DNA from 3 places in the Pseudomonas sp. zbq_18 genome. Region 3 is predicted to be linked to each of the others. Evidence: riboswitches for the same ligand, from Rfam matches in the RefSeq annotation. Region 3 holds a riboswitch; each other region holds the start of a gene.
What was found. A riboswitch is a leader RNA that binds a small molecule or an ion and turns the genes downstream of it on or off. The one in region 3 is predicted to bind cobalamin.

Region 1 (4,133 bases), on a different contig from region 3:
TCGCCACCCTGCGCAACATGCGCGACCTCGAAGGCCCGCAGTTCCTCCATGTGGTGACCAAGAAGGGCAAGGGCTTCGCCCCCGCCGAGGCCGACCCGATCGGCTACCACGCGATCACCAAGCTCGACCCGATCAACAAGCCGCAGGGCGAGCCGAAGAAAGCCGCCGGGCCGAAGTACTCCGCAGTGTTCGGCCAGTGGCTGTGCGACATGGCCGCCGCCGACCCACGCCTGCTCGGCATCACCCCGGCGATGAAGGAAGGCTCCGACCTGGTGGCCTTCAGCGAACGCTTCCCGGAGCGCTATTTCGACGTCGCCATCGCCGAGCAACATGCGGTGACCCTGGCCGCCGGCATGGCCTGCGAGGGCGCCAAGCCGGTGGTGGCGATCTACTCGACCTTTCTGCAGCGCGCCTACGACCAGCTGATCCACGACGTGGCGGTGCAGAACCTCGACGTACTGTTCGCCATCGACCGCGCCGGCCTGGTCGGCGAAGACGGACCGACCCACGCCGGCAGCTTCGACCTGTCCTACCTGCGCTGCATCCCCGGCATGCTGGTGATGACCCCCAGCGACGAGAACGAGCTGCGCCTGCTGCTCACCACCGGCCACCAGTTCAACGGCCCGGCGGCGGTGCGCTATCCGCGCGGCAGCGGCCCGAATGCCGCCATCGACCCGGCCCTCAACGCCGTGGAGATCGGCAAGGCCGTGGTGCGCCGCCAGGGCCGCGGCACCGCGCTGCTGGTCTTCGGCGTGCAACTGGCCGAAGCCCTGCGCGTGGGCGAAACCCTGGATGCCAGCGTGGTCGACATGCGTTTCGTCAAACCCCTGGACGAAGCCCTGTTGCGCGAACTGGCCGCCAGCCACGATCTGCTGGTGACCCTTGAGGAAAACAGCGTGATGGGCGGCGCCGGCAGCGCGGTGAGCGAATTCCTCGCCGCCGAGAATATCGTCATGCCACTGCTGCACCTGGGCCTGCCCGACTACTACGTCGAGCACGCCAAGCCGGCGCAGATGCTGGCTGAATGCGGCCTGGACGAAGCCGGCATCGAGGCGGCCGTCCGTCGCCGATTGCAGCAGCTTGAACAGAGTTCATGTTGAACCGCCGTAAAGTTGCTTGAGCTTGACCACGCCGTGCACTAAGGTGCGCGGCGTTTTTTCTTTCTGACAGGTGCGCTGGCCAAGGCCAGCGATAATCGGGAAGCCGGTGCGCCAACAGGCAATCCCGGCACTGCCCCCGCAACGGTAATCGACCGCGAGCCCAGGCTCGCAGGCCTGCTCAACAGCCACTGGAGTCATCCGGGAAGGCGAGCCGGCCGGCGTCGAGAGTCCGGAGACCGGCCTGACGGATTTCGACTGGTGTTGCGGAGGGCCGCACCGTCAGGCGCCCGCGCGCGCCTGTCTCCCGCCCTCCTCGAAGTGTGCATTCTTTGAGGAAACTTACATGAAGCTGTCCCGTCTAGCCCTCGCCGTGGCGCTGGCCCCCGGCCTGACCGTCGCCGATGACCTGTCCCGTGATCAGGCGCTGAAACTCTCCGATACCGTCATCACCGCCAACCGCGACGTGCAGCAACGCGGCGAGAGCAGCGCGGCGATCAGCGTGTTCACCCGCCAGGATATCGAGCGCCTCAACCCGAGCAGCGTCGGCGAGCTGCTCAGCCGCGTACCCGGTGTACAGGTCATCCGCAACGGCGGCCGTGGCGCCAACACCAGCCTGTTCATCCGCGGCACCAGCAATGCCCAGAGCCTGGTGCTGATCGACGGCGTGCGCATCGGCTCGGCCTCCTCCGGCGGCGCGGCGCTGCAGTTTCTCAGCGTCGAGCAGATCGAGCGCGTCGAAGTGCTGCGCGGCTCGCGCTCGGCCATGTACGGCGCCGACGCGCTGGGCGGTGTCGTACAGATATTCACCCGCCGCGGCGAGGGCGAAGGTCTGCATCCCTACCTGCGCCTGGCCGGCGGCAGCGAAGGCACCTGGGAGCGCAGCCTGGGTCTGTCCGGTGGCGACGGTCGCACCCGCTACAACCTGACCGGCAGCCTGGAAGAAACCGACGGTATCGACCGCAGCGATGTGTCCTACGCCTCCGACGCCGACCACGATGCCTTCCGCAATCGCAGCTTCAGCCTCAACCTGGCCCACAGCCTGAGCGATGACCTGGAAATCGGCCTGAGCGCCGTCGACCAGCGCGGCAAGAGCGAATACGACAACCCCTACGGCCGCTTCGACAACAGCACCTACCTCAGCTACCCGGCCGAGAACTGGAGCGAATTCAGCCAGAGCAGCGTCTCCGCCTACGTCGACGCCAACCTCGCGGACAGCTGGAGCAGCCGCCTGGAGCTGGGTCACAGCGAAGACAAGCAGGAAGACTTCGACAAGCTCTACCCGGGCAGCGACGTATTCAACACCTACCGCGACTCGGCCGCCTGGCTGAACACCCTGCAGCTCGGCAACGGCCAGCAACTGCGCGTCGGCCTGGACTACCAGGAAGACAATCTGCACAGCAGCACCGCCTACAGCGAAGAGAGCCGCTGGAACCAGGCCGCCTTCATCCAGCACAGCTACCAGGGTGAGCACTTCTCCACCGAACTGGGCCTGCGCCACGACAAGAACGAGCAGTACGGCAGCGAGAACACCTGGAACGCCGCGCTGACCCTGCCGATCAACCCGACCAACGAGCTGGTGCTGTCCTACGCCGAAGGCTTCCGCGTGCCGACCTTCAACGACCTCTACGGCCCGGATGACTGGGGCAGCAACCCCAACCTCGACCCCGAGCGTTCGAAGAGCTACGAGCTGCAGTGGCGCAGTCAGCTGGCCGAAAGCACGCGCCTGGAGGCCTCGCTGTACCGCACCGACGTCGAGGATCTGATCACCTATGTGTGGGACAGCTCGACCTTCATCGGTCGCAACTACAACGTCGACCAGGCGCGTATCAACGGCTTCGAGGCCAGCCTGCAGCAGCAACTCGGTGCCTGGAGCGGCAACCTGTCGCTGAGCATTATCGACCCGCGCGACCGCGACAGCGGCCACACCCTGGCCCGCCGCGCCAAGCGCCACCTGAGCCTGGATCTCGATCGCCGCCTCGGCGACTTCAATGTCGGCGCCACCTGGCAGGCCTACAGCCAGCGCTACGACGACGTCGCCAACAGCCGCGAGATCGCCGGCTACGGCGTACTCGACCTGCGCGGCAGCTGGCAGGCCAGCACCGAGCTGGCCTTCGACCTCAAGCTGGCCAACCTGCTGGACAAGGACTACGGCACCGCGCTGTACCAGTACGCCGGCGACTACCGCTACTACGGCTATCAGGAAACCCCGCGCAGCCTGCTGCTCGGCCTGACCTGGACCCCCGCGCTGTAAAACGACAAAGGCCCCTTCCGGGGCCTTTTTTCAACCTGATGCGGAGCAAACCGTGCACATCGCGCCCGGCTAGCGCGCCTGGGCCAACTGCTCGCACAAGCGGGCAGTCGCCGCCAACATCTGAAAACTGGGTCGCTCCAGGCCCTTGTCCGGCACCGTCCAGACTTGCCTTAGCCGCACCGCCGGCAGTTGCGGCCAGGCCTGCCAGTGCTGCAGCTCGGCACCGCTGCCGCCGAGGATCACCTCGGGTGCTCGCGCCAGTACGGCCTCGACACTGACCTGAGGTGCCGGCAGCGTGAGGTCGGCGAAGACATTGCGCGCGCCGCAGACCTGCAGCGCCTCACCGATCAGCTGACGGTCACCGATGGTGTACAGCGGCTGATGCCAGATCTGGTAGAACACCGGCACCGCCGGCGAGCGGCGATAGCGCTGGCGCAGCGCCTGCATGCCATCGCGGAACTGTGCACGCAGGTCTGCGCCCCGCTCGGGCTGGCCGACCCGCGCGCCGATCTCGGCGAACGCCTCGGCCAGCTGGTCGAAGTCGCGCGCCTCGTTCAGGTAGACGGCCAGCCCCAGGTCGGCCAGTTGCTGGCGCTGGGCATCGGGCAGGCTGCCGGGGGTGAGCAGGATCAGGTCGGGCTTGAGACTGAGCAGGCTTTCAACATCCAGACTGCCGAAGCGGCCAACCGTCGGTATGCCCGCCAGGCCTGCCGGCCGCTCGCCGCCATCCAGCATGCCGACCAGACGCGACTCGGCGCCCAGCTCCAACATGATTTCCGACA
Region 2 (4,133 bases), on a different contig from region 3:
AAGGCAACGGCCTGTGCCTGCAGTGTCACCAGGAGCAACCGCCCAAGGAACGCTTCCCCAGCCTGCAAGCGAAGAACTACGACAGTCCTGAACACCACCACCACGAACCCGGCACACCCGGCGCCCAGTGCGTGAGCTGCCACATGCCGGAGAAGACCTACATGGTGGTCGACCCGCGCCGCGATCACAGCATGCGCATCCCGCGCCCCGATCTGGCGGTGAAAGATGGCAGCCCGGACGCCTGCACCAGCTGCCACACCGACCAGCAGCCGGCGTGGGCGGCCAAAGCCATCGAGGGCTGGTTCGGCACACCCGCGCGCCCACCGCACTACGGCGAATCCTTCCATGCCGTGCGCCAGGGCAGCGCCGATTCGCTGCAACTGCTGGGCGACCTGATCAAGGATCTCGGCAAGCCGGCCATCGTCCGCGCCACGGCTGCCGAACAACTGACCAGCCTCGGCGAGCCGGCCCTGCCCAGCCTGCGCCAGGCCCTGCAGGATGAAAGCCCGCTGGTGCGCGCCTATGCCGCCAGCGGCTTCGTCGATCTGCCGCCAGTGGCACGGGTCAAGGAGCTGCTGCCGCTGCTCGACGACGCCAACCGTGCCGTGCGCGACGAAGCCTTGCGCGCCCTGGCCGGCATCCCGCGCATCGCCCTGCCGGAGGAGCGCCGCGCCGGGTTCGACGCACAGATGGCCGACTATGAAAAGCGTCTGCGCGGCAATGCCGACCTGCCCGGCAATCGCCTCAACCTGGCCGTACTGCTGGAGCGCCAGGGCAAGCAGCTGGAGGCGATGGCGCAGTATCGCCAGGCCCTCAAGCTCGACCCCTACTTCATCCCGGCGCGGATGAACCTGGTGACCCTGGCCAACAACATCCTGCGCCCGAAAGACGCCGAGCAGGCCCTGCGCGAGGGCGTGGCACTGGACAACATGCCGGAAGCCGACCGCGGCAACCTGGCCTACATGCTGGCCCTGCTGCTGGTCGAGCACGGCCAGGCCGAAGAAGGGGCGAAGTGGCTGGGCGAGGCCGCCGAAGCGCTGCCGCACAACCCGCGCATCCGCTACAACCAGGGCCTGCTGCTGTTCCAGCTGCGCCAGCCGGAACAGGCCCGCGCCGCCCTGGAGGCAGGGCTGGAGCAGGCGCCTGACGATGCCGACCTGCTCTACGCGATGATCTATCTGCACGGCAGCCAGGGCCAGCGCAATCAGGCGCTGCCCTATGTGGTGCGCATGCAGCAGGTGGCCCCCGACGATCCCCGCCTGCCACAGGCCAAGCAACAGCTGGGGCTGGGCACCATCAAAATCCCATAGGGTCTGTTGACGTTTCGCCGCGACCGCGACGGGGCCCGTTGTAGTGGGACTTGCCAAGGGAGTGACCATTGCCTGCGTCCCACGCCTAGCGGATCGCCGCCCGGCCATGGCGAGATTTTTCGCTGCAGCGCGGCTTGCGCCGAAACGTCAACAGACCCTAATGCCGGACCAACGGCCGCAGCTTGGCGTGAATTGGCAAACCAATGGCGCGTTAGGGTAAACGCACGGCACGCGCTTGACGCCATTCTGGACAGACCAAGAACAACAACAGTCTGTCCCTCGCCCCCGGTGAGGAAGGAGCCAAGCGATGCTTCGCTATCTCACCCTGCCTGCCGTGTTTCTCGGCATGTGCCTGCTCGGCGGCCTGATCGTCAGCCAGGAGCACGCCCCACACAGCCCACCGCACATGGCGGTCACCCTCAACGACATTTTCCGCTGAGCACCTGGCCCAACTGCGCCACGGCCAGGTGCAGAATCAGCGGCGTCGCCAGCCCCATCAGTAATCGATACCCGCCTGGGCTTTTATCCCGGCCTTGAAGGCATGTTTGATGTCGCGGATTTCGCTCACCGTATCGGCCAGTTCGACCAGCTCGGGTTTGGCCGCGCGGCCGGTAACGATCACCGTCTGCATGGGCGGGCGATTGCGCAGCGCCTCCAGCACGGCCTGCAGGTCGAGGTAGTTGTACTTGAGCATGTAGGTCAGCTCGTCCAGCACCACCAGGTTCAGCGCCGGGTCGGCGAGCATGCGCACGGCGTGGGCCCAGGCCTCGTCGGCGGCAGCCTTGTCCTTGTCCCAGTCCTGGGTGTTCCAGGTGAAGCCGGTGGCCATGGCGTGGTACTGCACCTGCGGTGCGTGCTGGTGCAGGAATATGATCTCGCCGGAGGCCTGGGTGCCCTTGATGAACTGCACCACACCGGCACGGTGGCCGTAGCCGAGGGCACGGTACAGGGTGCCGAAGGCCGAGGTGCTCTTGCCCTTGCCGTTGCCGGTAATCAGCAGGACGATGCCACGCTCCTGCTGGGCGCGTTCAATGCCGGCGTCCACCACGGCTTTCTTGCGCTGCATGCGCTCGTTGTGACTGCGCTTCTTGTCTTCGTCGATCACGGCACGACTCTCCTGCCCGGGTAGCTGGATGGCGCGCACGGCAGGGGAGTGGCAGGCGCAGCACTTGGCCGGCCCGAATGGCGACGACTGTTCAACGACTGTCTAATGGACAGGCAACCGCATCGGCATGACCCACACCCCGGGGTACGCACCTACATCTCGCTCAGGCCGGTCTTCTGGCTCGCCGTCATCCACCCGGGGCCTATTCATAGGCTCCTTATCGCGCCTTCCCGGTTTCCCAGTGGCATGTGGCGATGGCGTCAGGCTTTACAGCAGCGGGGGCTGCGCCGGAATGTGCAGGGCCTTGGGCCAGGCGGTCACCGGACTTCCCGTTTCACCCCTCGCGCGGAACGCGCCCGGGGCACCTGTTCGATGCCGCGCAGGGTAGCGGTTAAGGGCGGCGGCGGCAATTCGCCCGGCCAGCCGGCGGCCTGCATCACGGCGAACTGTGGTAATTGCGGGTCGCTTGGCTGACCGTCAAACAGCACGCCTCGGGTGTAAGCTCTTGACCATTCAGTCACAGGAGTTCGGCATGGCCCTCAGCGTTTTCGACCTGTTCAAGATCGGCATCGGTCCGTCCAGCTCGCATACGGTCGGACCGATGCGCGCCGCCGCGCGTTTCGTCGAGGGCCTGCGCCGCGAAGGACTGCTCGACACCACCGCCAGCCTCAAGGTCGAGCTGTATGGTTCGCTGGGCGCCACCGGCAAGGGCCACGGCAGCGACAAGGCGGTGCTGCTGGGCCTGGAAGGCGAGCAACCGGATACGATCGACACCTCGACCATCGACGCCCGCCTGGCCGCCATGCGCGCCGCCGGCGAACTGAAACTGGGCGGCGACAAGCCGATCCGCTTCGTCGAAAAAGAACACCTGGCAATGATCCGCAAGCCGCTGGACTACCACCCCAACGGCATGGTCTTTCGCGCCTTCGATGCCGCCGGCCTGCAGATCCGCTCGCGCGAGTACTACTCGGTGGGCGGCGGCTTCGTGGTCGACGAGGAGGCGGCCGGGGCCGACCGCATCGTCGAGGACCAAACGCCGCTGACCTACCCGTTCAAAACCGCCAAGCAGCTGCTCAGCCAATGCGCCGAACACGGGCTGTCGATCAGCCAATTGATGCTGGCCAACGAAGCCGCCTGGCGCCCGGAAGCCGAAACCCGCGCCGGCCTGCTGAACATCTGGCAGGTGATGCAGGACTGCGTCAGCGCCGGCTGCCGCAACGAAGGCATCATGCCCGGCGGACTGAAGGTCAAGCGCCGCGCCGCCGCCCTGCGCCAACAGCTGAGCCAGAACCCCGAGGCCAGCCTGCGCGACCCGCTGACGGTGATGGACTGGGTCAACCTCTATGCCCTGGCGGTCAACGAGGAAAACGCCAGCGGCGGCCGCGTGGTCACCGCACCGACCAACGGCGCGGCCGGCATCGTGCCGGCGGTGCTGCACTACTACCGGCGCTTCGTCCCCGGCGCCACGGATGAGGGCGTGGTCAACTTCCTGCTCACCGCCGCCGCCATCGGCATCCTTTATAAGGAGAACGCCTCGATCTCCGGCGCCGAAGTCGGCTGCCAGGGCGAGGTTGGCGTGGCCTGTTCCATGGCGGCCGGCGCCTTGTGTGAAGTGCTCGGCGGCAGCATCCAGCAGGTGGAGAACGCCGCCGAGATCGGTATGGAGCACAACCTCGGCCTGACCTGCGACCCGGTCGGCGGCCTGGTGCAGGTGCCGT
Region 3 (4,133 bases):
CCCTACGAGCTGCCGCAGCTGGCGGACAGCATCCTCAGCGAAGGCCTGTCCCTGGTCGGCACCCGCTACCGTTTCGGCGGCACCTCGATCAAGACCGGCTTCGACTGCAGCGGCTTCATCGGTTACCTGTTCAAGGAAGAGGCGGGCATGCAGCTGCCGCGCTCGACCCGCGAGATGATCAACCTCGATGCGCCGCTGGTGGCGCGCGACGAGCTTGAGCCGGGCGATGTGATCTTCTTCAACAACCGTGGCCGTGGCCGCGTCAGCCATGCCGGTATTTACCTGGGCGATGATCAGTTCATTCACTCCAGCAGCAGCCGCAGCGGCGGTGTACGGGTGGACAGCCTGGAAGACAGCTACTGGAAGCGCAGCTACATGGAAGCCAAGCGCGTACTGGCCCTGGCGCCTGAGCAGAGCGTAGCCACCACTCAGTCCCGCTGAGCTTCTCGCGGGCTTGCGCCCGCGGCAGTGAGCCGGCAGAGTAGGGCGCATCCCGGCCAGGACGCCCGCCCATGCACTCTACGGCTCGCCTCACCCTGCTTGCCTTCGTCGCGCTGTTGAGCGCCTGCGCCAGCAGCCCCCCCTCCGCCCCAGATTACAGCCCCCCACCCGTCGTCGACGCCAGCGCCAACGATGTGCTGATCAGTGCCATCGGGCTGGTGGGAACGCCCTATCGCTATGGCGGCAACACGCCGGACAGCGGTTTCGACTGCAGCGGTCTGATCGGCTACGTCTATCGTAATTCGGCGGGCATCAGCCTGCCGCGCTCGACCCGCGAGATGATCAAGCTGCGTGCGCCCAACGTGGGGCGCGATCAGCTGCAGAGTGGCGACCTGGTGTTCTTCGCCACCAGTGGTGGCGGCCAGGTCAGTCATGCCGGCATTTATGTCGGCGAAGGGCGCTTCGTGCATGCCCCCTCCAGTGGCGGTACGGTACGTCTGGATTATCTGAGCCAGACCTACTGGCAGAAGAGCTACCTGGGGGCCAAGCGGGTCCTGGCGCCGAGCCATCTGGCCCAGCAGCCATGACCAATCGCACGCTCACTCTCGACGACGCGCTGTACCAGTACCTGCTGGACGTCTCGCTGCGCGAGTCGGCGCTGCTCAAGCGCCTGCGCGAGGAAACCGCCCAGCTGTCCACGGCGCACTGGCAGATCGCTCCGGAGCAGGGGCAGTTCATGGCCCTGCTGGTACAGATCAGTGGTGCGCGCAGGATTCTCGAAATCGGCACCTTCACCGGCTACAGCGCGCTGTGCATGGCCCAGGCCATGCCAGCCGATGGCCGCTTGATCTGCTGCGATCTGCCTGGCGAGTACAACAGCATCGCCGAGCGCTACTGGTACGAGGCCGGGGTTAGCGAGCGCATCGAGCTGCGCCTGGCGCCGGCCCTGGAAACCCTCAACGCGCTGGAGCGCGGTGGGCAGGGCGAGAGCTTCGACCTGATCTTCATCGACGCCGACAAGGCCAACTACCCGGTGTACCTGGAGCACGCCCTGGTGCTGGCGCGTCAGGGCGGCCTGATTCTGTTCGACAACACCCTGTGGAGCGGGCGGGTGCTGGAGCAGAGTCCGGACAGCCAGGACACCCGTGCCATCCAGTCGCTCAACCGGGCGCTCAAGCGCGACAGTCGCGTCGATCTCAGCCTGTTGCCGCTGGGCGATGGTCTGAGCCTCTGCCGCAAGCGCTGACGGTGATCCGCCTTCCTCCCCAGCCGGATGTCTGCGAGCTGTGCCAAAGAGCGCTGCCGCTGACCCGTCACCACCTGATCCCCAAGGCGTTGCACGACAAGCCCTACGTGCAGAAACGCTATGCCAAGAGCGAGCGCATCACCGCCACCCTGTGGGTCTGTCGCGCCTGCCACAACCAGATCCACAAGCTTTTCAGTGAGAAGGAGCTGGCGCTGACCTACAACAGCCGTGAGGCGCTACTGGGCGATGAGCGCCTGCGCACCTTCGTCGACTGGCTGGCCAGCAAACCTGCCGGCTTTACCCCGCGACCCTGAGGCTCGTTCTAGAGCTGGCGCATTGACCGCGCCAGGCTCGGCCACTAAGCTGCGCGCCTGCTTCAGGTGCCCCCGCCGCATGCGGTCGAGGGGTGAAACAGGGAAGCCGGTGCGTGCTGCGTAATCGCAACACCATGCCGGCGCTGCCCCCGCAACGGTAGGTGAGTCAAAGGTCGCATCCCGCCACTGTGCTCCGGCATGGGAAGGCGCGGCCCGCAAGCCGCATGGCTTGGCTCACGAGCCCGGAGACCGGCCTGTCGCAATCCACGGCATTGCGGAGGGCGGCGCCGGGCGCGGCTGCCGCGTTTCCGTTCGTTCTCCCAACGCCTTATCCCGCAGTGTCGCGCGGGTGGCGCGACGGAGAACGACAACTTGAGCAAGTCCGATTTGCGGCTGGCGGCGTGCGCGCTGTTCAGCCTTGCCCCCTTTGCCGTGCAGGCGAACCCTCTCAATCTCGATCGGCAGGTGGTCACTGCTACCCGTACCGCGACCCCGCTGGTGGCAATTGCTTCCAGCAGCGTGATCACTCGTGACGACATCGAGCGCAGCCAGGCCACCTCGGTGCCCGAAGTGCTGCGTGGCCTGGCTGGTGTGCAGATCGCCAGCAATGGCGGGCGCGGCAAGAGCACCTCGCTATACCTGCGTGGCGCCAGCGACAAACAACTGCTGGTGCTGGTCGATGGCGTCAGGATCGGCTCTGCTACTTCCGGCAGTGCTGCATTGCAGGACATTCCCCTGGGACTGATCGAGCGTATCGAAGTGGTGCGCGGCCCGCGCTCGGCACTCTATGGTTCAGAGGCGCTGGGTGGGGTGATCCAGCTTTTCACCCGGCGTGGTCAGGGCGAGGGTTTCAAACCCTACCTTTCGCTGGGTGCGGGCAGCCGCTCCAGTTATAGCGGTACTGCCGGCGTGGCCGGGGGGAATGGCCGTGGCTGGTTCGACCTGGGGGTCAGTAGCGACGATACCGCAGGCATCAACGCCCGTGCCTATCGATCCGCAGCGCCTAACGCCTACGAGGCGGACAACGATGGCTACCGCCAGTTTTCTGCCTCACTGCGTGGCGGCTTGCGCTTTGACAACGGCCTGGAGCTGGACGGCAACTGGTTGCAGGGCGATACCCACAGCGACTTCGACAGTCGCAGTTCGCGCGGCACCAGCGGTCGCGACGCATACTCAGATGGCGAGCAACAGGTGCTCGGCGGGCGTGCCCGCTTCAACCCCCTGGACGCCTGGAAGGTCACCTTGCAGGCCGGGCATAGCGAAGAGCGCAGCGACAACTACCAGGATGGCCGTTTCTACTCGCGCTTCGATAGCGAGCGCGACTCGCTGGGCTGGCAGAACGATTTCAGCCTGGGCGACGATCAGCTGCTGACCCTGGGCTTCGACTACCAGCAGGACCGCATCGACACCTCGGACGTCTATGCCGAAGATTCGCGCTTCAATCGCGGTTATTACACCCAGTATCAGGGCCGTTTTGGTCGCCATGGCCTGACTTTCGGCCTGCGTCGCGACGACAACCAGCAGTACGGCGACCACGATACCGGCAACCTCGGCTGGAGCTACGACCTCAGCGACAGCCTGACCCTCAGCGCCGCCTATGGCACGGCCTTCCGTGCACCGACCTTCAACGACCTCTATTACCCGGCCAGCAGCTATACCGCCGGCAACCCGGAGCTCAAACCGGAGGAGTCGGAAAACTATGAGATCGGCCTGCGAGGTACCGCAGGGTGGGGCGAGTGGAGCCTGAACGCCTTCGAGAACCAGATCGACGACCTGATCGTCTGGGCTGGCAGCAGCCCGATGCGCCCAGAGAATGTCGAGTCCGCGCGCATTCGTGGCCTAGAATCGCTGGCGCGTACGCAACTGGCGGACTGGGACCTGAGTGCAACCCTGACCCTGCTCGACCCGCAGGACCGCAGCGCGCAGAACCACGGCCACCAGTTGGCGCGGCGGGCCAAGCGCACCTTCAACCTGGATGCGGATCGCCGTTTGGGTGACTTCGGCGTCGGCGCGACCCTGTTCGCCGCCAGCCAGCGCTTCGACTCCGCCAGCAACGACGAGGAATCGCGCCTGCCGGGCTATGCCTTGGTGGACCTGCGTGGCGAATACCACATCGATGCCGAATGGCGCCT

Region 1: it holds a riboswitch for cobalamin, as region 3 does, so the genes downstream of both, ACF8C6_RS09825 (TonB-dependent receptor domain-containing protein) here and btuB (TonB-dependent vitamin B12 receptor) in region 3, are expected to answer to the same signal.
Region 2: it holds a riboswitch for cobalamin, as region 3 does, so the genes downstream of both, cobO (cob(I)yrinic acid a,c-diamide adenosyltransferase) here and btuB (TonB-dependent vitamin B12 receptor) in region 3, are expected to answer to the same signal.

Annotation. Positions count from the first base shown of each region.
Region 1 covers NZ_JBICIT010000013.1:46,788-50,920, reverse strand. Annotated here, with positions in the region: gene dxs (1-deoxy-D-xylulose-5-phosphate synthase) at 1-1,100, shown strand, start outside; cobalamin riboswitch at 1,152-1,360, shown strand; gene ACF8C6_RS09825 (TonB-dependent receptor domain-containing protein) at 1,444-3,351, shown strand; gene ACF8C6_RS09820 (cobalamin-binding protein) at 3,421-4,133, opposite strand, start outside.
Region 2 covers NZ_JBICIT010000013.1:260,173-264,305, reverse strand. Annotated here, with positions in the region: gene ACF8C6_RS10825 (cytochrome c3 family protein) at 1-1,310, shown strand, start outside; gene ACF8C6_RS10820 (hypothetical protein) at 1,618-1,749, shown strand; gene cobO (cob(I)yrinic acid a,c-diamide adenosyltransferase) at 1,807-2,412, opposite strand; cobalamin riboswitch at 2,564-2,799, opposite strand; gene ACF8C6_RS10810 (L-serine ammonia-lyase) at 2,948-4,133, shown strand, end outside.
Region 3 covers NZ_JBICIT010000001.1:177,847-181,979, forward strand. Annotated here, with positions in the region: gene ACF8C6_RS00880 (C40 family peptidase) at 1-441, shown strand, start outside; gene ACF8C6_RS00885 (C40 family peptidase) at 513-1,028, shown strand; gene ACF8C6_RS00890 (O-methyltransferase) at 1,025-1,687, shown strand; gene ACF8C6_RS00895 (hypothetical protein) at 1,690-2,001, shown strand; cobalamin riboswitch at 2,049-2,274, shown strand; gene btuB (TonB-dependent vitamin B12 receptor) at 2,374-4,133, shown strand, end outside.